Linked DNA regions of Methylorubrum extorquens. The protein of the gene in region 1 interacts with the protein of each later gene in a pairwise test. Links are inferred from orthologs where the notes say so. Each region holds a gene or a part of one and is shown on either strand. Other genes may lie near its edges. The genes, in order: hflK and ftsH.

Region 1 (9,466 bases):
ATCACCGGTAATAGCGGGTCGAGGCGCCGTTCGCGGAGCGCGGCGACCTCGTCCATCGCGCCTTGCTCCATCATCGCCACGAAGCGCGCGTCGATGCGCTGGCGCAGCGCCTCACGCTCGGTGGCGAGGAAGAGCTTCAGCAACGGCTTTCCGGCAAGCGGACCCGGCACACGCGATTCTTGAAACGAGCCGATGGAGCGGCCGGTCGCCGCGTGGATTTCAAGAGCCCGCATCACGCGCATCCGGTCCGACGGCCGCAGGCGCTGGGCGCTCTCGGGATCACGCCGTGCCAGCGCGGCATGAAGCGCCTCGGTCGGCTGTCCGTCCGCCTCGGTGCGAATCCGCTGACGGATGGCGTCAGGCACTTCCGGCAGATCCGAAATGCCCTCGTCGAGGCTACGGAAGTAGAGGCCGGTGCCGCCAACGAAGACGGGCAGGGTTCCTGCATCCATCTTCGAAAGGAGCGCCGCCGCCTGCCGCTGGAAGTGTCCGACGGAGAAGTTCACGGCCCCGTCGATACCGCCGTAGAGGCGATGGGGGGCCAGCCTTTCCTCCTCGGCGGAGGGCCGCGCCGAAAGCACGCGCAGATCGGCATAGACCTGCATCGAATCGGTATTGATCACCGTGGCACCGAAAGCGCGGGCGATCCGCAAGCCCAGCGCCGACTTGCCCGAGGCGGTGGGCCCTGCAATGAGGATGGCGGCCGGGTGCCCCGCGTCCTGCCCGTCCGAACCCTGCACGGCCTCGATCTCCATGACCCTCGTCGCGACGCTGATAGCAAACCCCGACCGGCCCGCCATCACCGATGCAGTGCTCGCCGAGGCGCGCCGCGTGACGCGGACGGAGCATCAACCGCGCATTCTCCACGGCGAGGTGGCGGCCGAGCTTCTGCTGCCGGGCGCACCCGACGACGCGCCGGCTCTGACGGAAGCCCTGCGCGCGGCATTTGCGTCTGAGCCGATCGACGTTGCCGTGGTTCCCCACGATCAGCACCGCCGCAAGCGGTTGTTCCTCGCCGACATGGACTCCACCATGATCGAGCAGGAATGCATCGACGAACTCGCCGACGTCGTCGGCATCAAGGAGCAGGTGGCGGCGATTACCGAGCGGGCCATGCGTGGTGAGGTCGCCTTCGAACCGGCGCTGCGGGAGCGGGTGGGCCTGCTGAAGGGCCTGTCTGTCGGCGCCATCGACGGTCTGATCCGCGATGCGATCCGCCTGACGCCGGGCGGCGGCACCCTCGTTGCGACGATGCGGGCGCACGGCGCCTTCACCTGCCTCGTCTCAGGCGGCTTCACCCTATTCACCGGCCCCATCGGCGCCCGTCTCGGTTTCCACGAAACCCGCGCCAACCGCCTCGACGTCGCGGACGGGCACCTGACGGGACAGGTTGTCGAGCCCATCGTCGGCGCGGAAGCCAAGCGCGCAAGCCTCATCGAACTGCGCGAGCGGTTGGGCCTGAGCCCAGCGGAGACGATCGCCGTGGGTGACGGGGCGAACGATCTGCCGATGCTCGAAGAGGCCGGTCTCGGTGTTGCCTTCCGCGCCAAGCCGAAAGTGGCGCAGGCCGCGCAGGTGCGAATCGAGCACGGCGATCTGACCGCGCTGCTCTACCTGCAAGGTTTCTCGGCGGCTGAGTTCGTAGCTTAATTTCCTCGGCGACGTCGCAACGCTCCGAGATGCAATTCGGCTGCGTGCCCCTCCCTTCCACCCGGTGCGGGAAGAGGGGAGGGCAACACCGTCGATCGGATCGCTGCTTACTCCAACCCGATCGCCACGAACCGCACGTCGCCGCTGATGCTGGCCACCAGCAGCAGCACAGACTTGCGGCCCTCCTTCTTGAGTGCCTCGACGCGCTTCGTCACGTCGGCAGGGTTCGAAACCGCCTCCTGGCCGACCTCGACGATGACCTCGCCCGGCTGGATGCGCTTGTCGGCGGCGGTCGAGTCGGGATCGACCTTGGTGACCACGACGCCGTTCTTGACGCTCTCCTTGATGCCGTAGCGGCGCCGCGCCTCGTCGTTGAGGCCGGAGAGGTTGAGGCCGAGGATCTGGCGATTGACCGATTCCGGTTCCGGCTGCTTGACGTTGGCGACCTGGGTCTTCTCGCCGTCCTCCAGGCGACCGAGCAGAACCGCCTTCGTCTGCTCCTCGCCCTTGCGCACGATCTGAATGTCCACGGTCTTGCCGACCGGGGTCGCGGCGACGATGCGCGGCAGCTCGCTCGACGACTTCACCGGCACGCCGTTGAACTTGACGATGACGTCACCGACTTCGAGCCCCGCGGTCTTGGCCGGGCCCTTCTCATCGACACCGGCCACGAGCGCGCCCTTGGCGCCGCCCTTCAGGCCGAGCGCTTCGGCGGTCGCCTCATCGACGTTCTGGATGCGCACGCCGAGCCAGCCGCGACGGACCTCGCCGAACTGCCGGAGTTGATCGACAACCTGGCTTGCCGTCCCCGAGGGAACCGCGAAGCCGATGCCGACCGAGCCGCCGGAAGGTGACAGGATCGCGGTGTTGATGCCGATCACCTCGCCGTCCATGTTGAACAGCGGGCCGCCGGAATTGCCCTTGTTGATGGCCGCATCGGTCTGGATGTAGTTGTCGTAGGGGCCGGACTCGATGTTGCGGCCCCGGGCCGAGACGATGCCGGCGGAGACCGAGCCGCCGAGGCCGAACGGGTTGCCGATCGCCATCACCCAATCACCTGGGCGCATCTTGTCGGAATCGCCGAAGGGCACGGCCCTGAGCGGGCGCTCGGCCGTCGGCTTCACCCGCAGAAGGGCGAGGTCGATCTTCGGATCCTTGCCGATGATCTCCGCCTTCAGCTTGGTGCCGTCGCTCAGGATGACCTGGATGTCGTTGGCGTCGCCGATGACGTGGTTGTTCGTCACCACGATGCCCGAGGCGTCGATGATGAAGCCGGAGCCGAGCGAATTCGACTTGCGCGTCGGTCCGCGCGGGCTGTCCTCGTCACCCTTCGGCGTCCCTTGGCCACGCCGCTTGAAGAACTCCTCGAAGAGATCCTCGAACGGGGTGCCCTGCGGAAGTTGCGGCATGGTCCGGCCGCCGCGGTTGCTGGCTTCGACCGTCGTCGAGGCCGAGATGTTCACCACCGCATCGGTCACCTTGTCGGCGAGGTCGGCGAGCGATTCCGGGCCGCGGGCGAAGGCGGGGATCGGCAGGGCGGTGACCGTGACGGTGACGCCCAGCACCGCGGCGGCCAGGGCCGATGAGGCGCGCCGGGCAAACGACGGCGTTCGACCCCGGACGGCGTTCGCGGCGAGTCTCATGGACGTTTCCTCAAGCTCTGAGAGTGCCTGTTTCAGGCCGGTTGTGTGCCTCACGAAACGCCCGATCCCCGATCGTTTCCCCTTCGGTCAGAGCTGAGCGGCGGGCGTTTGGTGAGAGACACCTATAAATTCAGCGGCCGGCACCCCGATCAAGGGTGCCGGCCGCGATGGTCGTATCGGTCGCAGATCGTTCAGCGCACCGTGCCTGTGGTGGCGCCGGCGCCAGACGCCGTCGGCTCGGCGCCGCCGTTGCGGGCACCCTGCGGCCGGCGCCCCTGCGGATCGTTGAAGAAGCGGAAGAAGTCCGAGTTCGGACTCACCACGAGCCGGGTGTCCTGCCCCTTCAGCGCCTGCTCGTAAGCCTGCATCGAGCGGTAGAAGGCGAAGAAGTTGGCATCCTGGCTGAACGCCTCGGCGAGGATGCGGTTTCTCTCCGCGTCGCCCTCACCGCGCAGTTCTTCCTGCTTCTGATTGGCCTCTGCCAGGATCACGACGACGTCGCGGTCGGCCTTGGCGCGGATCAGCGTCGCCGCCTGATCGCCGTTGGCGCGAATGTCGGTCGCCTCCTTCTTCCGCTCCGACGTCATGCGATCGTAGACCGCTTGGCTGTTTTTGGCGGGAAGGTCGACACGGGTCATGCGCAGATCGACGATTTCGATGCCGAGACTCTTGGCCTGCTTGTTCACGTCCTCCTGGATCGTGTTCATCAGCTCGGCGCGCTCGGTCCGCACGATGGCGTCACGGCTGGTCCGGGCCAGGACGTTGCGGAGCGCAGAGTTGGTGAAGCTCGCCAGACGCTGGTTGGCCAGGGCGATCGTCCCCGCCGCCTGGTAGAACTTGAGCGGATCGATGATCCGGTAGCGGACGAAGGCGTCCACTTCGAGGTTCTGCCGGTCGGCGGTGAGCAGGGTCTGAACCGGAAGGTCGAGATCCAGCACCCGCTTGTCGAACAGGACGACACTGTCGGTGAACGGCACCTTGAAGTACAGGCCGGGCTTGTTCTGGCCGACGGGGTTCAGCACGTCGCGCACGCGGCCGAGCTGAAGTACGAGCGCCTGCTGCATCTGCCCGACGGTGAAGACGGAGGCGTAGAGGCCGATCGCGGCTGCCGCCGCGAGGATGACCAGGCCGGTCCGAATGGCTGGATTGTTCATCGGCCCGTCGCTCCGTTCGTCTGCGTCCGCCCATTCTCCATCAGAGGCAGCACCGGCAGCACGCCCGCAGCGTTGGCACCGGCCACGCCCCCGTTCTGATCGATGATGACCTTGTTCACGGAGCCGAGCACGCGCTCCATCGTCTCGAGGAAGATCCGCTCGCGGATGACCTCGGGCGCGACCTTGTAGGAGTCGTAGACCTGACGGAAGCGCGACGCCTGACCGGTCGCCTCCGAGGTCGCCTGGGACTTGTAGGCCTCGGCCGCCTGCATAACCTTGCTGGCATTGCCTCGGGCTTCCGGCGTCACGCGGCTGGCATAGGTCTCGGCCTCGTTACGTACCTGCTGTGCGTATTGCTGCGCTGCGTTCACATCGATGAAGGCGGGCCGCACCTCCGGGGGAGGGGTGACGCTGGTGAGCTGCACGACCTCGATCCGCACGCCCGCGCCGTACTCGTCGAGGGCACTCTGGACGATCTCCTTGACCTCCTGAGCGATGCTGGACTGCTCGTTGGTCAGGATCGCCTGGATGTTGCGGCGGCCGATCACCTCGCGCATTGCGCTTTCGGCGATGGCCTTGATCGTCCCATCCGGGTTGGCGAGGTTGAAGACGTAGTCCTCCGCCTTGAGCGGGTTGACGCGCCACTGCACCTCGAAATCGATATCGACGATGTTTTCGTCACCGGTGAGCATCAGGCTCTCTTCCGGCACGTCGCGCTGACGCGTCGTGTTGCCGGCGGCCATGTAGCCGATCGGAATCGAGTTCACGATGCCGACGTTGGGCTTCTGCACGGAGCCGATCGGATAGGGGAAGTTGTAGCGCAGGCCCTCGCCGGACTGGCTGGTGTAGCGTCCGAAGACCGTGTTGATGCCGACTTCGTTCGGCTTCACGATGTAGAACCCGGTCAGCAGCCACGCGCTGAGCACCAAGCCTGCCGCGACGAGGATTCCCTTGCCGCCGCCGAAGCCTCCGCCCGGCATGACGCCGCGGAGTCGATCCTGGCCGCGCCGGAGCAGATCCTCGAGATCCGGGGGCGTCTTGCCGCCACCCCCGCCACCCCAGGGGCCGCCGCCGTTACCGCCGCCGCCGCCGCCGGGACGGCCCCAGGGACCACCTCCGCCGCCGCTCTGATTGCTCCAAGGCATTCTCGACGTGAACTCCTGCTGAAGCCGGTCCCCGCGGATGCGGATGACCCTTGCCCTAAACTCGATCCGTCGCCCCGTTATGGGGCGGGAAAAGCCGGTTTTCCCAAGCGCCAGAACGCGTTTGCGGTGCCGCGCGGACGCTGCGCACCTGAGTGGCGCCGCGCAGTCCTGTCAAGGCTGGCAGGTGGGCCCACACCGCGTCAACCGCAACGGTCGTTCGTGCCACGAAACTCTTTCCGCCCCTGCGGCCAAAGCGCCTGATGGTGGGTCAACGGCTGCCCGACCGTTCCAAGTCCACGAATTGAAACGCGAACTCGTCGCGCTCGCCGGGGCCGTGCGCCTCGCGCAGCGTCTCACGGAAGAGATCCCGGTCGAAAGGCGGAAAGTACGCATCGCCCTCCGGCGCCGCATCGACTTCGGTGAGATGCAGCCGGTCGGCATGGGGCAGGGCGAGCCGGTAGATCTCGGCGCCGCCCACCACCATCAGCTCGTCGCCTCCGGCCGCGGCAAGTGCCTCGTCCCAGTCGCGCACGACGGTGGCGTCGGGAAGGGCGAGGGTGCGATCGCGGGTGATGACCAGACTGCGCCGTCCGGGCAAGGGGCGGCCGATCGAATCCCAGGTCTTGCGCCCCATCAGGATCGGCTTGCCCATGGTGAGCGCCTTGAAGCGCTTGAGGTCGCTCGAGAGCCGCCAAACGAGGCTGTTATCGCGGCCGATCACGCCGTTGCGGGCGACCGCCGCGATCAGGGAGATGCGGGGTCGATCCATCACACCGCCACCGGCGCCTTGATCGCGGGATGCGGTTCGTAGCCTTCGATCACGATGTCCTCGAAGCGGAAGTCGAACAGAGAGCGCACCTCCGGGTTCAACCGCAGCCGGGGCAGGGCGCGCGGTTCGCGCGAGAGCTGGAGGCGGGTCTGCTCCAGATGGTTGGCGTAGAGATGCGCATCACCGAAGGTGTGGACGAAGTCGCCGGCCTTGAGCCCCGTCACCTGCGCCATCATCGCGGTGAGCAGGGCGTAGCTCGCGATGTTGAACGGCACGCCGAGGAAGGCGTCGGCCGAGCGCTGATAGAGCTGGCAGGAGAGGCGCCCGTCCGCCACGTAGAACTGGAACAGGCAATGGCAGGGGGCGAGCGCCATCCGGTCGAGGTCGGCCGGATTCCAGGCCGAGACGATCAGGCGGCGCGAATCCGGGTTTCGGGCGATCTCGTCGAGAATCCAGGCGATCTGATCGACGGTGCCGCCGTCGGGCTTGGCCCAGGAGCGCCACTGCTTGCCGTAGACAGGGCCGAGATCGCCGTTCGCGTCGGCCCACTCGTCCCAGATCGTGACGCCGTTCGCCTTGAGGTAGGCGACGTTGGTGTCGCCCTTCAGGAACCACAGCAATTCGTGAATGATCGAGCGCAGGTGGAGCTGCTTCGTCGTCACCAGGGGAAAGCCGTCCGCCAGATCGAACCGCATCTGGTGGCCAAACACCGAGAGCGTGCCCGTGCCGGTGCGGTCCTCCTTGCGGACGCCCTCTGACAGGATGCGGGTGAGCAGATCGTGATAGGCGCGCATGGCCCCTCAGGTCTGGCAACTGCCCCGGCGGATGTCGAGTCGGGCCTGCCCGCCGTCCCGCCTTTCCCCTTGTCTTGGTTACGCGGGATCGAGGGCTATCGCAGGAGGCTCGGCCCGAGCTGGTAGGCCAGCAGACAGAAATTGCTCCAACCGTGGAGCAGGATGCAGGGCCAGAGCCGGCCGGTGCGCCAGCGAAGCCAGCCGAGGGTGAGCGCCAGCGGCAGCAGGGTGAGCGGCCGGGCGAGCGCGCTCTTCGCGCCCGGATCGAGGGAGACATGGGCGAGACAGAATAGGAGTGCGGTCGCCACGATTGTTCCCGCCGGTCCGAGGAAGGTGTTAGCCTGGGCGAAGGTCTCGCCCCGCAGCAGCAACTCCTCCGCGACAGGGGCCAGCACCACGACGAAGGCGAACCACAGGCCGAGCATCACCGGGCTCAGGAAGGGCGACAGGCGCACCCCGCTGCCGAAGCTCATCTGAAGTGCCGCCGCCGTGGTCGTCACCCAGGCGATGTGGATCAGGGGCCAGAGGGGAAACAGCAACCAGAGCCGCCGCATCGGTCGGCGTGGTTCGAGGGGGCGGGTCAGTCCGAGCCGCTGGCGCCACGCGCCGCCGCCGGCCCAGGCGGCGAGCCCGATCACGAGCCCGGCCATCAGCACCTGCCGCAGGGCGTCCATCATGACGCCGCGTCCCGTCACCTCCGACAAGGGCAGGCGCGGACGCGCGGCGGCGCTCGTGAGGGGGTCGATGCCGAGCCGCAGGTCGCCGCCGACGCGCACGATGAGGATGGCAAGCCCGCTCGCGAGAAGCAGGATGGCGAGCGGGACCGCGATAAGCAGCAGCACCCGACCGAACCATGAAGCCCCTGCCGCGAGCGGGGCGAGCGGCGGCTTCGACGGGCGCGCGTCGGCGGTGGCGGGCGGCATATCAGCCACGCTCGCAACGCGGAGCGGGTCTGAGCGCAGATCGCTCTTCAAAACCGCCGTCGGCCTCTCTATATTCGCTTTGCCGGTCGCAAGGCCGGCTATGGCGATAAACGTTCTTCGAAATAAACCTATCGGACCCGGGGGCGGTACCCGGCGCCTCCACCCGAACCCAGGACCGATGGCCGCACGGCCTCAGCGTGTTGGGTTCCGGCGGGGGCGAAATAGGATCGACGAGGGCGTAAAGGGAGCACTTTCGCTCGGCATGGTTCCGCCGTTATCGGGCCTTTGCAATAGTTGCCAACGACAACTTTGCTCCGGTGGCTGTCGCCGCGTAAGCGGTGCCAAAAACCGACCTAAAGTCCTAGCGGGTAGCACCGCATAGGCGGGGTTCGGAGGTACCTGGCAACAGAAACCTCCACTCAATTTCCACGACCCGGCGCAGCCCAATCCCGGCCGTGACCGGTGAAGCGAGCGCCGATGGCCGAAGATCTGATCCGTTACGATCTCCTGGTTCAGGACGCCCTGCGCGGTGTCGTGCGCAAGGTGCTGACCGACGCCGCGCGTGAAGGGCTGTCGGGCGAGCATCACTTCTACATTTCGTTCCGCACCGAGGCGCCGGGCGTGCGCATGTCGCAGCGCCTGCGCGAGAAGTACCCGCAGGACATGACGATCGTCCTGCAGCACCAGTTCTGGGATCTCGGCGTGACCGAGCACAGCTTCGAGGTCGGGCTGTCCTTTTCAGGCGTGCCGGAGCGCCTGCTGATCCCGTTCGACGCCCTGTCCGGCTTCTTCGATCCGTCGGTTCAGTTCGGCCTCAAGTTCGATCTCAACGAGGGTGCCGAGGGCGATCAGGCGGAGGAGGCCCGGCCGAGTGCTCCTGTGAAGGCCGGTCCGCGCGGGGCAGGCTCAGAGCCCGCCGAGATCAAGCCGAAGAGCACGGGTCTCGCCACGGTGCAGAATGGTCCGAAGATCGTTCCGGCCCTTCCTGCCGCGGGTAAGTTAAAGACGGATCTCAAGCCGGACAACAAGCCCGAGGACGGCAGCGAGGCCAAGCCCGAGGCTGCCGAGAAGACCGAGCGCGACGGCACCGCCGAGGTCGTCAGTCTCGACGCCTTCCGCAAGAAGAACTGATTTTTCCCGCGACCGCCCCTCCATGGGGGCGGTCCTGCGCGTCAGGCGCGCCGCTGCGCCAGCATCCGCAGCCCATCCTTCGGCCGCAGCGTCACGCGGTGGAGCGGCGTGACCGGCGGGTGATCCACGGGCAATGTGAGACGCACGGCGCGCGCCACATGGGCGAGCACCAGCGTCGCCTCCTGCACCGAAAAGCTCTGGCCGATGCAGACCCGCGGGCCTGCCCCGAACGGCAGGTAAGCGAATCGCTCGACGCG
Region 2 (9,583 bases), 2.5 Mb from region 1 along the record:
CTGCACCGGCAGCGGTTCGGTCCCGCTCTCTGAGTCGCCGAACCGTTCGCCACTTCGTCGCAAAGCTCTCTCGCGAGTGGCACGGTCCGGCTGTCTCGGCGACCCAGGGGATCGGCGACCGGCGGCCTTCAGGCCGCTGCGCGCGTGACGGCATCCACGACCTCATCCACCACCTCGGCGACGAGATCACGGTCGTCCCCCTCAGCCATCACCCGGATGACGGGCTCAGTGCCGGACGGGCGGATCACGAGGCGACCCGACTGGCCGAGCCGGTCCTTGGCATGGGCGATGGCGGTTACGACCGAATCCGCGCGCAAGGGCTCACCGGAGCGGAAACGGACGTTCTTGAGGATCTGAGGCAGCGGTTCGAAGCAGTGGCAAACCTCGCTCACCGGCAGGTTGCGGCGCTTGACGACGCTGAGGAGCTGAAGCGCGGCCACCAGCCCGTCACCCGTGGTCGCGTAATCCGACATGATGATGTGGCCGGATTGCTCTCCGCCGAGATTGTAGCCGTGCTGGCGCATATGTTCGAGCACGTAGCGATCGCCGACGGCCGTGCGGGCGAGCGTGAGACCGATGCTGTTGATGTATCGCTCAAGGCCGAGATTCGACATGATCGTCGCAACCAGTCCCGGCTGGGTCAGGCGTTCGTCTTCCTGCCACGAGCGGGCGACGGCCGCCATGAGCTGGTCGCCATCGACCTTCTGGCCCTTCTCGTCGACGATCAGCACGCGGTCGGCGTCGCCATCGAGCGCGATCCCGACATCGGCGCGCAGCTCCCGAACCTTCTGCACGAGGGTTTCGGGCGCGGTCGAGCCGACATCCTGATTGATGTTGAACCCGTCCGGCTCGACGCCGATCGAGATCACTTCGGCGCCCAGTTCCCAGAGGGTTTCCGGCGCGACGCGGTAGGCCGCGCCGTTGGCGCAATCGACGACAACCCGCAGGCCGTCCAGTGTCACGTGGCGCGGAAGGGTGCGCTTGGCGAACTCGATGTAGCGGGCGTGCACGCTCTCGATCCGCTTGGCACGGCCGAGGTCGCGCGAAGCCGAGAGGCGGTTGCGCATGTCGCCGTCGATCAGGCTTTCGATCTCGAGTTCGAGCTCGTCGTTGAGCTTGAAACCGTCGGGCCCGAACAGCTTGATGCCGTTATCCTCGAACGGGTTGTGCGAGGCCGAGATCATCACGCCGATATCGGCGCGCATCGAGCGGGTCAGCATGGCGACGGCAGGCGTCGGCATCGGGCCGAGCAGCAGCACGTCCATGCCGACGGAGGTAAAGCCGGCCACGAGGGCGGTCTCGATCATGTATCCCGAGAGCCGGGTATCCTTGCCGATCACGACGCGGTGGCGGTGGTCGCCGCGCTGGAAGATCACGCCCGCGGCCTGCCCGACCTTGAGAGCCAGCTCCGGTGTGATGACGCCGTTGGCCCGTCCGCGGATGCCGTCGGTACCGAAGTGTTTACGCAACGTTGCTTCTCCGCGCTCGGCGTGGTTCGCAGCCGACCACACTATCAGAATGGCGCCCGGCCGGCAGCACGGGCCTCGTGAATTGGTTGCTCCGCGACAAAGGCGGTCGAAATGGGGCGAGCCAGCCGGTTTGACCGGCGGCGCGTGCATCATTCCGCAAGTGGAATTCAGGAGGCCGCACGAGCCTCTTATCTTCGCGTCATCGTGTTCTTGAGGGCCGAAGGCTGCTCTATCGAAGAATTTGCGGCAGGCCCGAGAGGAGCAGAGCAATGCCCGACACGGTCAGAAGGCCGAGGACAAGGCGGCGGAAGCCGGTCTCGCTTAAGCCGACATAGGCCCGTGTGCCGACGATGGTGGGAAGCAGCATGGCCGGCAGCACGACGAGGATCATCGGCAGCATGCCTCGCGTGACGATCCCGGACGCGACGTAGACCGTCATCGTGACGGCGAGCATCGACAGGTTGAAATTCTGGATGACGGCGCGCTGAACGTCGCGCTCGTAGCCGCGGAGCGTGCACCACAGCGTCGGCAGAGTGCCCGTAAACCCGCCGAGGCCCCCGAGAATGCCCCCGCCAAGGCCGACGGCAGCGTCTGCGATACGGCCGCCGACGGTGATGCGCGGCAGATCCTTCGATAGGAGCATCACGGGGCACCAGACCACGAGAAGGGTTCCGAGGATCGTCTTGAACCAGTGCATGTCGAGATGCGGCAGCAGGAACGCTCCGAGTGGGACACCGGCAAGGCCGCCGAGCACGAACGGGGTCAGGACGTGGACGTCGAAGCCTCGGCGCACAGTCACCGCAGCGATGATCTGCCCCGTGAGGGCTCCGGTGACGGCAAGTGCCGCTGCCAGCTGCGGATCGATGACCCAGGCCCAGACCGACATGGCGACGAGGCCGAACGCGAAGCCCGACAGCCCTTGCACGAAGCCGGCGATGGCCGCGCCGAAGGCGACGATGAGATAGACCGAACTCGACATGTGCCGGGTCTTTTCACTCCCGTCTCGTGGGAAGGCTCACCGGTGCAACGACGCGACGGCCATGAAAAAGGGGCGCCTCACGGCGCCCCTTGTCGAAGCTTGGTCGGCCTGTTCAGCCCTGCGGCTGTGGGCTCGGCTCCAACCCGCCGTCGCTGCCACGCGGGCGGCCACGGCCGGTCGACGGCACTGGTGAGCCGCGGGCCGGGGTTGGCGGGACGTCGCCCGAGTCGCGCACCGGCGGCTCGCCCTGGAGCAGCTTGCGGATCTCGTCGCCGGACAGGGTCTCGTATTCGAGCAGGCCCTGGGCGAGCGCTTCAAGGTCGTCCTTGCGCTCCCCGAGGATACGGCGTGCCTCCTCCAGGCCCGCCTCGACGAGGCGACGCACTTCCGCATCGATCTTCTGGGCAGTTGCCTCCGAGACCGTCTGCTGACGGCCCATCGACATGCCGAGGAAGACTTCGTCGTTGTTGTCGCCGTAGGCCACGGTGCCGAGTTCCGGCGAGAAGCCCCAACGGGTGACCATCATCTTGGCCAGCCGCGTCGCCTGCTCGATGTCGGACTGGGCGCCCGACGTCACCTTGTCCTTGCCGAAGATCATCTCCTCGGCGATGCGCCCGCCCATCATGATCGCCAGCCGCGAGGTCATCTGCTCGAAAGACATCGAGAGCTTGTCGCGCTCGGGCAACTGCATGACCATGCCGAGCGCCCGCCCGCGGGGGATGATCGTCGCCTTGTGAACGGGATCGGTGGCCGGGACATTGAAGGCGACGATGGCATGGCCGCCCTCGTGGTAGGCGGTGAGCCGCTTCTCGTCTTCGGTCATGACGAGGGTGCGCCGCTCGGCGCCCATCATGACCTTGTCCTTGGCGTCCTCGAACTCGTGCATCGTGACGATGCGTTTTCCTCGACGCGCGGCGAGCAGAGCGGATTCGTTGACGAGGTTCATCAGGTCGGCACCCGAGAAGCCTGGCGTGCCGCGGGCGATGACCTTGAGATCGACGTCGGGCGCCAGCGGCACCTTGCGGACGTGAACGCGCAGGATGCGCTCGCGACCGGTCACGTCCGGATTCGGCACCATGATCTGGCGGTCGAAGCGGCCGGGACGCAGCAGCGCCGGGTCGAGCACGTCGGGGCGGTTGGTCGCCGCGATGATGATGACACCCTCGTTGGCCTCGAACCCGTCCATCTCCACGAGGAGCTGGTTGAGGGTCTGCTCACGTTCGTCGTTGCCGCCGCCGAGGCCGGCGCCGCGGTGACGGCCGACGGCGTCGATCTCGTCGATGAAGATGATGCAGGGCGCGTTCTTCTTTGCCTGCTCGAACATGTCGCGCACGCGGGACGCGCCGACACCGACGAACATCTCGACGAAGTCCGAACCGGAGATCGTGAAGAAGGGCACGTTGGCTTCACCCGCGACCGCGCGGGCAATCAGGGTCTTACCGGTGCCGGGCGGGCCGACGAGCAGCACGCCGCGCGGGATGCGGCCGCCGAGGCGCTGGAACTTCTGGGGATCGCGCAGGAATTCGACGATCTCTTGGAGGTCCTCCTTGGCCTCCTCGACGCCGGCCACGTCATCGAAGGAGACGCGTCCATGCGCCTCGTTCAGGAGCTTGGCCTTCGACTTGCCGAAGCCCATGGCGCGACCCGCCCCGGACTGCATCTGGCGCGACAGGAAGATCCAGGCGCCGATGAACACGAGGATCGGCAGCCAGCTCACGAGAAGCTGGATGAACCAGGGTGTGTTGTCGGAGGGCGGACGCGCCGTGATCTGCACGCCCTTGCCCTGGAGCTTCGAGACGAGGCCCGGGTCGTTCGGCGCGTAGCTCGAGAAGTTGCCGCCGCCCACATAGGTGCCGCTCACGTCCTGGCCGGAGATCGTGACGGACTGAATCTTGCCGGCGTCGGCATCGTTCAGGAGCTGGCTGTAGGCGATCTCGCTGCCGCCGCCACGGTGACCTGGGTTCTGAAACAGGGTCACGAGGGCGAGCACCAGCAGGAAGATGACGACCCACAGGGCGAAATTGCGGAAATTCGGGTTCATCGATCGGTCCTGGGAGGCGTGCGAGCGTCGTCCCGCAATGTCGCGGCATACCCCACGCACTCCGGGCCAATGTAGGCGGCGCCCCACCGGTTGCCAAGTAAATCGGCGGCCCCTGCGTCGAGGGCGACCGCGTAGCGTTAGCGGCGCCCCTCCGGTGCCCTGCGTGGCGGCGCGGCGGCGAGGCGGATCGTCCCCTCCCCGTCCGTCTCGATCAAGACCCCGCGGAGGGTGCGGCGGAGCGCCCTCCCCTCGGCCAGAGCCGGCAGCAGCGCGTCGAGAACGAGGGTTTCGAGCCGTTCCAGACGTTTCGGAACGGGCGCTTCGTGAGGCGACGCGATTCTGTCGAGGGTCATGTCGAGGACGCGCAAGACGATGGCGCAAGGTTCGCGGCGCAGGCGATGTCCGTCGAGTCGCAAGCCCTCTACGTCGCCGTGCGTGATCTCCGACAGCACGGCCTCGGCACGCTGCCTCAACGCCGCATCGTCCCGTCCGGCACGGACGGCGAGGCGGGCAAGTCGCGCCGCATTCAGGCCCTCCTCGGCCAGCAGCGGCAGCAGGCGGCGCAACCGCGCCCGGGTGAAGCGCTCGTCCGTGTTGGAGGGATCGCGCAGGAACGGGAGGCGGTGCCGCTCGCAATAGGCCACGAGGTCGGCCTTCGAGATGCTCAGGAACGGCCGCACCAATCGGATGCCTGGTGCCAGGGGGCGCTCGTCGCGCATCCCGGCAAGACCGGAGGGGCCGCTTCCGGCGATCACGCGCATCAGCACGGTCTCGGCTTGGTCATCGAGCGTGTGGGCGGTCAGAACGAGACCCGCGCCGATCCGGGCCGCATGGTCGGCGAGCAGTCTGTAGCGAGCGCCGCGCGCCGCTGCTTGGATACGGCTGCCGTGTCGCGGCGCATCCCAGGTCAGTATTGTGTGGACGAGGCCGAGTTCGGCGGCGAGGCGCCTAACCTCTACCGCCTCGTCGGCCGAACCCGGCCGGAGGGCGTGGTCCACCGTGGCGACCCGGAACCGATCCTGTCCCAATCGGGCTGCCGCGTGCATCAACGCCGTGGAATCGGGTCCGCCCGAAACGGCGAGCAGTGCCGGACGAGCGGGTTCTGCCAGGAATGGTGCGAGGGCGCGGGCGAGGCGTTCGTCGAGGGACGCCGCGCTCAAGCGGCGCAGCGGGCGCGCTTCTGCTCGCGCTCGACGCCCTGGCGTACAGTGGCACCCGCGCTCGGAAACTTGCGCTCGACCTCGGCCAGCGTGGCGCAGGCTTGGGCCTTGGCCCCGAGCGCGTGCAGGGAGGTGCCGAGCTTCAGCATCGCTTCGGGTGCGACGGGCGAATTCGCGTAGTCGGTCGAGACCTTCAGGAACTGCTCGGCGGCCTCGCGGGAGCGGCTGCGCTGAAGGTAGCTCTCACCGAGCCAGTAGGTCGCCTTCGGCACCAGCCGGTCGCGCGGATGCGATTGGATGAACTGACGCAGACTCATCTCGGCCTGCTCGTACTGGCGCTCGCGAATGAGGGCGTAGGCGGCCTCGAAATCCGCCTGCGCGTCGCCGCTGCCGGTGGCGGCGATGCTGGCGCTCCCGACGGGTGCTTCGACCGGCGCAATCGAACCGGTTCGCGCGGACGGAGGCGAGAGGTCCACAGGACCGCCGAAGCCGGGCGGCGGCAGATCCCCGTCCTCGGACGCGTCGGTATCCGCCTCCACGACCGTCGGGGGGACGGAGCGGCGCAGGGGCGCTTCGGCTTCGGCGATGGCGCCGGTCGGCAAAGGCAGCGAGGGCTGCGTCGTCCCGAGTGGCTTCGGGGCGCCCGGCGCATTCGGATTCTGCTCGGGATCGAAGGCATCGCTGCGCTTGCCCGGCCGCCCCTCACCCGGATTGGTGCCGTAGGGCGCGGCCGAGGGCGGTGCCGCGGCGGGCGCCGGGGCCTTGCGGGCGGGTGCGGCGGCGCTCCCCTTCCCTTCCTGGAAGCGGAACTCGACATCTTCCTGGAACTTCCGGAGCTGTTCCTTGAGCTGCCGATTCTCGTACTGAAGCGTCTCGATCTGTCCCGAGAGCTGCCGAGACACGTTCTCGAGGCGGTTGAGACGCACCACGAGTTCCGACGCATCCTGCGCCTGCGCGCCACAGAGAGCCGCTGGCGCGATCGCGAAACCGAGTCCGAGGGTCAGGAGGAGGCGGCGGAACATGGCGGCTGGCACCGATCGGTCTTCTGGTTCGCGGCCGACGTCGTGTCCTCCCCGAAACCTCCGCTGCGCCGTCGCGGCCTGAGCGGCGACGGCGCAGCGAAGGTTCGATAAGGCACGCTTACCCGATAGCAGATGGCCCGGTCGGCCGCAAAACCGGGCCCGCACCCGGTTCAGGAGCCGGCGCCGCCATCGAGAACGCTGACGGAGCGGCGGTTCTGCGACCAGCAGGAGATGTCGTTGCACACCGCCACCGGGCGCTCCTTGCCGTAGGAGACCGTCCGCATCCGCGAGGCGGAGATGCCGCGGGAGGCGAGGTAATCCTGCACGGTTTGTGCGCGGCGGGCGCCGAGGGAGTAATTGTACTCCCGCGTGCCGCGCTCGTCGGCATGGCCCTCGATGAGGAAGCTATAGCGCGAGTAGCGCTGGAGCCACGATGCCTGCTTGTCGAGGGTGGCGGTCGCGGTCGGGGTGAGATCGGTCGAATCGGACTCGAAGAACACGCGGTCGCCGATGTTCACCACGAAATCCTGGGCGCTGCCGGGCCGGGCCGGGCCTCCGGGGCCACCCGCACCGAAGCCGGACGCATCGGCAAGATCGCTATCCTTGCTGCAGGCGCCGAGGCCCAGTGCGGCGCAGAGCGCCAGCGTCAGGGAAAGCCCACGGAAACGCGCGGGTGTCGACATCGTCTCTCTCCTCACGGCCGAGCCGTGCCGGTTGTCCTGCCGGTGCCTGCCCCGATCGTCTGGCGATCAAGGCCGGCCCCGAGTCTCAGTCTGAAACGCTCCCGATCACCGGTCGCAGATCCGTGCCGGCGCAGAGCGTTTTCGTTCTGAACGGTGTAGCCGCGGATGGTTAAGTGTCTCTCACGCCAGCACCCGGAACGCTGTCTGTTCGCGAGACGGTGGGCCGCGCTGCCGCGACCGCACTACCCCATGACCAATCCAAGCTCGACCGCAGCGATATTCAGTGTTCTGTCCAAGATTGCGGCGCGCCGTGGGCGCGAGCAGAACCAGCACCGCTTTGCCTATCGATGTTGCGATGCGGCAACACGAGCCGAATCACACGCCGCGCAATGTCGCGATCGCGTCCCGTGCTTGGCGCGCGGCGTGAACGGCGGTGCCCAGCGGCGTCGCGATTTCCGTGCCGCTCAGACAGGCCCGCTCCAGCGCTGCGCAAGCCCCCGATAGGTCGTGGAAGGAGAGCGCTCCGCTCGATGAGACGAGAATGTGGGCGTCGCCGGCGAGGCGCGACGTGTCGCTGGCGGGCGGATCGAGGCGGATGGCGATCTCGTGGTCGAGGACTTCGAGCAGCTCCATGAGGCGGGGGCGGCCGAACAGATCCTCCAACTCCGCCAGGGCCTCGGCGTCGAAGGCGGGGGCCTGGGCGGGACGATGCGCGGCAGGCTCATTCATTCCATTGCTCAGCTTTGCGAAAACTTGCTATGCGACCGTGGAGTTAATGATGCATTAACTGTTCCGCCATGTGATGGGCGCGCTGCAAACTGGACAAGGGCCATGCCTTCCGCCCCGACCGTGCTCATCGTCGAGGACAATTACCTGCTACTCGAGATGCTGACGCGGCTGTGCGAGCGTGAGGGCATGCGCGTGCTTGCTGCCTCCAGCGGCGAGGCCGCGCTGACGACGTTGCGGGACGGGGGCGAGGCCATCGATTGGCTGCTTACCGACATTCTCCTCCCCGGCTTGATCGACGGCTGGACCGTGGCTGCCGCCTATCGCGAGCGTCATCCGAAGCGGCCGGTGGTCTACACCTCGACCGTGGCGCAGATCGAGAGCCGCACGGTTCCCGGGAGCCTCTATATCCGCAAGCCGTTCCAAGCCCGAGAGATCGTGGAACTGGCAAGCGTGATGGCCGCGTCGCACGGCCTTGGAGACGGCCGCCGCGTCGCCGGCTGACGGGCGTCCGACGAGACCCCTGCTTCGCTGTCGTGCCGAGAGCGGAAGCGTTCGGGCGCCTCGGACGGCACGCTGACGCCGCCCGCGCCGAATCCGATCTATGCCGCACCGAAGAGCGCGCCGATCTCCGGATCCTTCTCCCAGGCCTCGACCCGCGCATTGACGAGGTCTTGTGATCGCTGCCGGGCATAGAGAGCGAAGCTTTCGGCCACGAAATCCGGCAGATCCAGCAGGCGCGGCGCGGCGCGGCGGCCGTCGCCCTTGAACAAGGTCGAGCCCGCCACGCCGTAGCGTTCGGCGATTCCCGGTAGGACCGGCCAGACCGGTTCGGAGGTCAGCGCATCGGGAGCGTAGGTCTGGATCGGGATGTCGAGTGGGTCGCAGCCGGTCTCGCAGGCGAGACGCCGGGCGATGTCGCCCAGCACATGCAGGTGCGGGTGGTTGACGACGTGCATGAACACCCCGCCGCGGCTCCACAGCGCGAATTCCCGCTCCAGGCCGAACCCGACGTCGCGCGCGGTGCGCAGCAGGTAATCGGCGCTCGCCTGCCACAGGTCGAAATAGCCGAGCCGTTCGAAAGCAGCACCGGTATAGAGCCGTAGGGTGGCCTCTACGCTCAGCCCCTGACGGAAGCCATGGAGCGCGATCGCCGAGTGGTACGGCCCGATCGGCGAGGCGACGAGGCGGGACAGCCTCAGGCTCGCTTCGTCGCCGACATGGATGAGATCGGGATGGAAGCCGGAAAACAGGATCGTCGGAAACAACTGCAAACCGGGCACGCGTTCAGAGAGCCCGTGGACGTTGCCGCCCGCGACGAAGCCTTCGGGAAAGAAATGCGAGAAGACATGATCGGCGCCCCCGAGATGGCGTGCCAGCCGGTCGAGATGCCCGAACCGTCGGCCGAGCCCGGCGACGAGAAGCGTCTCGACCGCGGCGCCCGGCAGGAACAGCCGCAAGGCTTGCGCGACGCCGGCGGCCTGACAATTGCCGATCACCGCA

Evidence for each region.
Region 2: the proteins of hflK (region 1) and ftsH interact in binary tests that used the Escherichia coli proteins (3 or more experiments, as listed by UniProt). The link is inferred for Methylorubrum extorquens from one-to-one orthologs.

The regions. Positions count from the first base shown.
Region 1 is NZ_JALJXF010000001.1:3,322,210-3,331,675, reverse strand. The notes cover bases 3,519-6,341. They hold hflK (FtsH protease activity modulator HflK), read right to left. Parts: upstream 5,593-6,341; coding sequence 4,444-5,592; downstream 3,519-4,443. Other genes in these bases: J2W78_RS15700 (dihydrofolate reductase), read right to left, coding at 5,861-6,341; hflC (protease modulator HflC), read right to left, coding at 3,519-4,447. Also shown: tRNA (adenosine(37)-N6)-dimethylallyltransferase MiaA, read right to left, coding at 1-740; phosphoserine phosphatase SerB, read left to right, coding at 754-1,650; J2W78_RS15715 (DegQ family serine endoprotease), read right to left, coding at 1,758-3,293; more of hflC, read right to left, coding at 3,485-3,518; more of J2W78_RS15700, read right to left, coding at 6,342-6,361; J2W78_RS15695 (thymidylate synthase), read right to left, coding at 6,361-7,155; J2W78_RS15690 (CPBP family intramembrane glutamic endopeptidase), read right to left, coding at 7,251-8,078; J2W78_RS15680 (SspB family protein), read left to right, coding at 8,556-9,209; J2W78_RS15675 (cytochrome P450), read right to left, coding at 9,251-9,466.
Region 2 is NZ_JALJXF010000001.1:829,379-838,961, reverse strand. The notes cover bases 2,026-4,965. They hold ftsH (ATP-dependent zinc metalloprotease FtsH), read right to left. Parts: upstream 4,490-4,965; coding sequence 2,561-4,489; downstream 2,026-2,560. Other genes in these bases: tilS (tRNA lysidine(34) synthetase TilS), read right to left, coding at 4,627-4,965; J2W78_RS04055 (sulfite exporter TauE/SafE family protein), read right to left, coding at 2,026-2,448. Outside these bases: glmM (phosphoglucosamine mutase), read right to left, coding at 129-1,469; more of J2W78_RS04055, read right to left, coding at 1,699-2,025; more of tilS, read right to left, coding at 4,966-5,649; tol-pal system protein YbgF, read right to left, coding at 5,646-6,671; peptidoglycan-associated lipoprotein Pal, read right to left, coding at 6,842-7,354; J2W78_RS04030 (hypothetical protein), read right to left, coding at 7,730-8,083; J2W78_RS04025 (response regulator), read left to right, coding at 8,186-8,584; J2W78_RS04020 (WcbI family polysaccharide biosynthesis putative acetyltransferase), read right to left, coding at 8,683-9,583. UniProt on the Escherichia coli protein: Acts as a processive, ATP-dependent zinc metallopeptidase for both cytoplasmic and membrane proteins. Plays a role in the quality control of integral membrane proteins.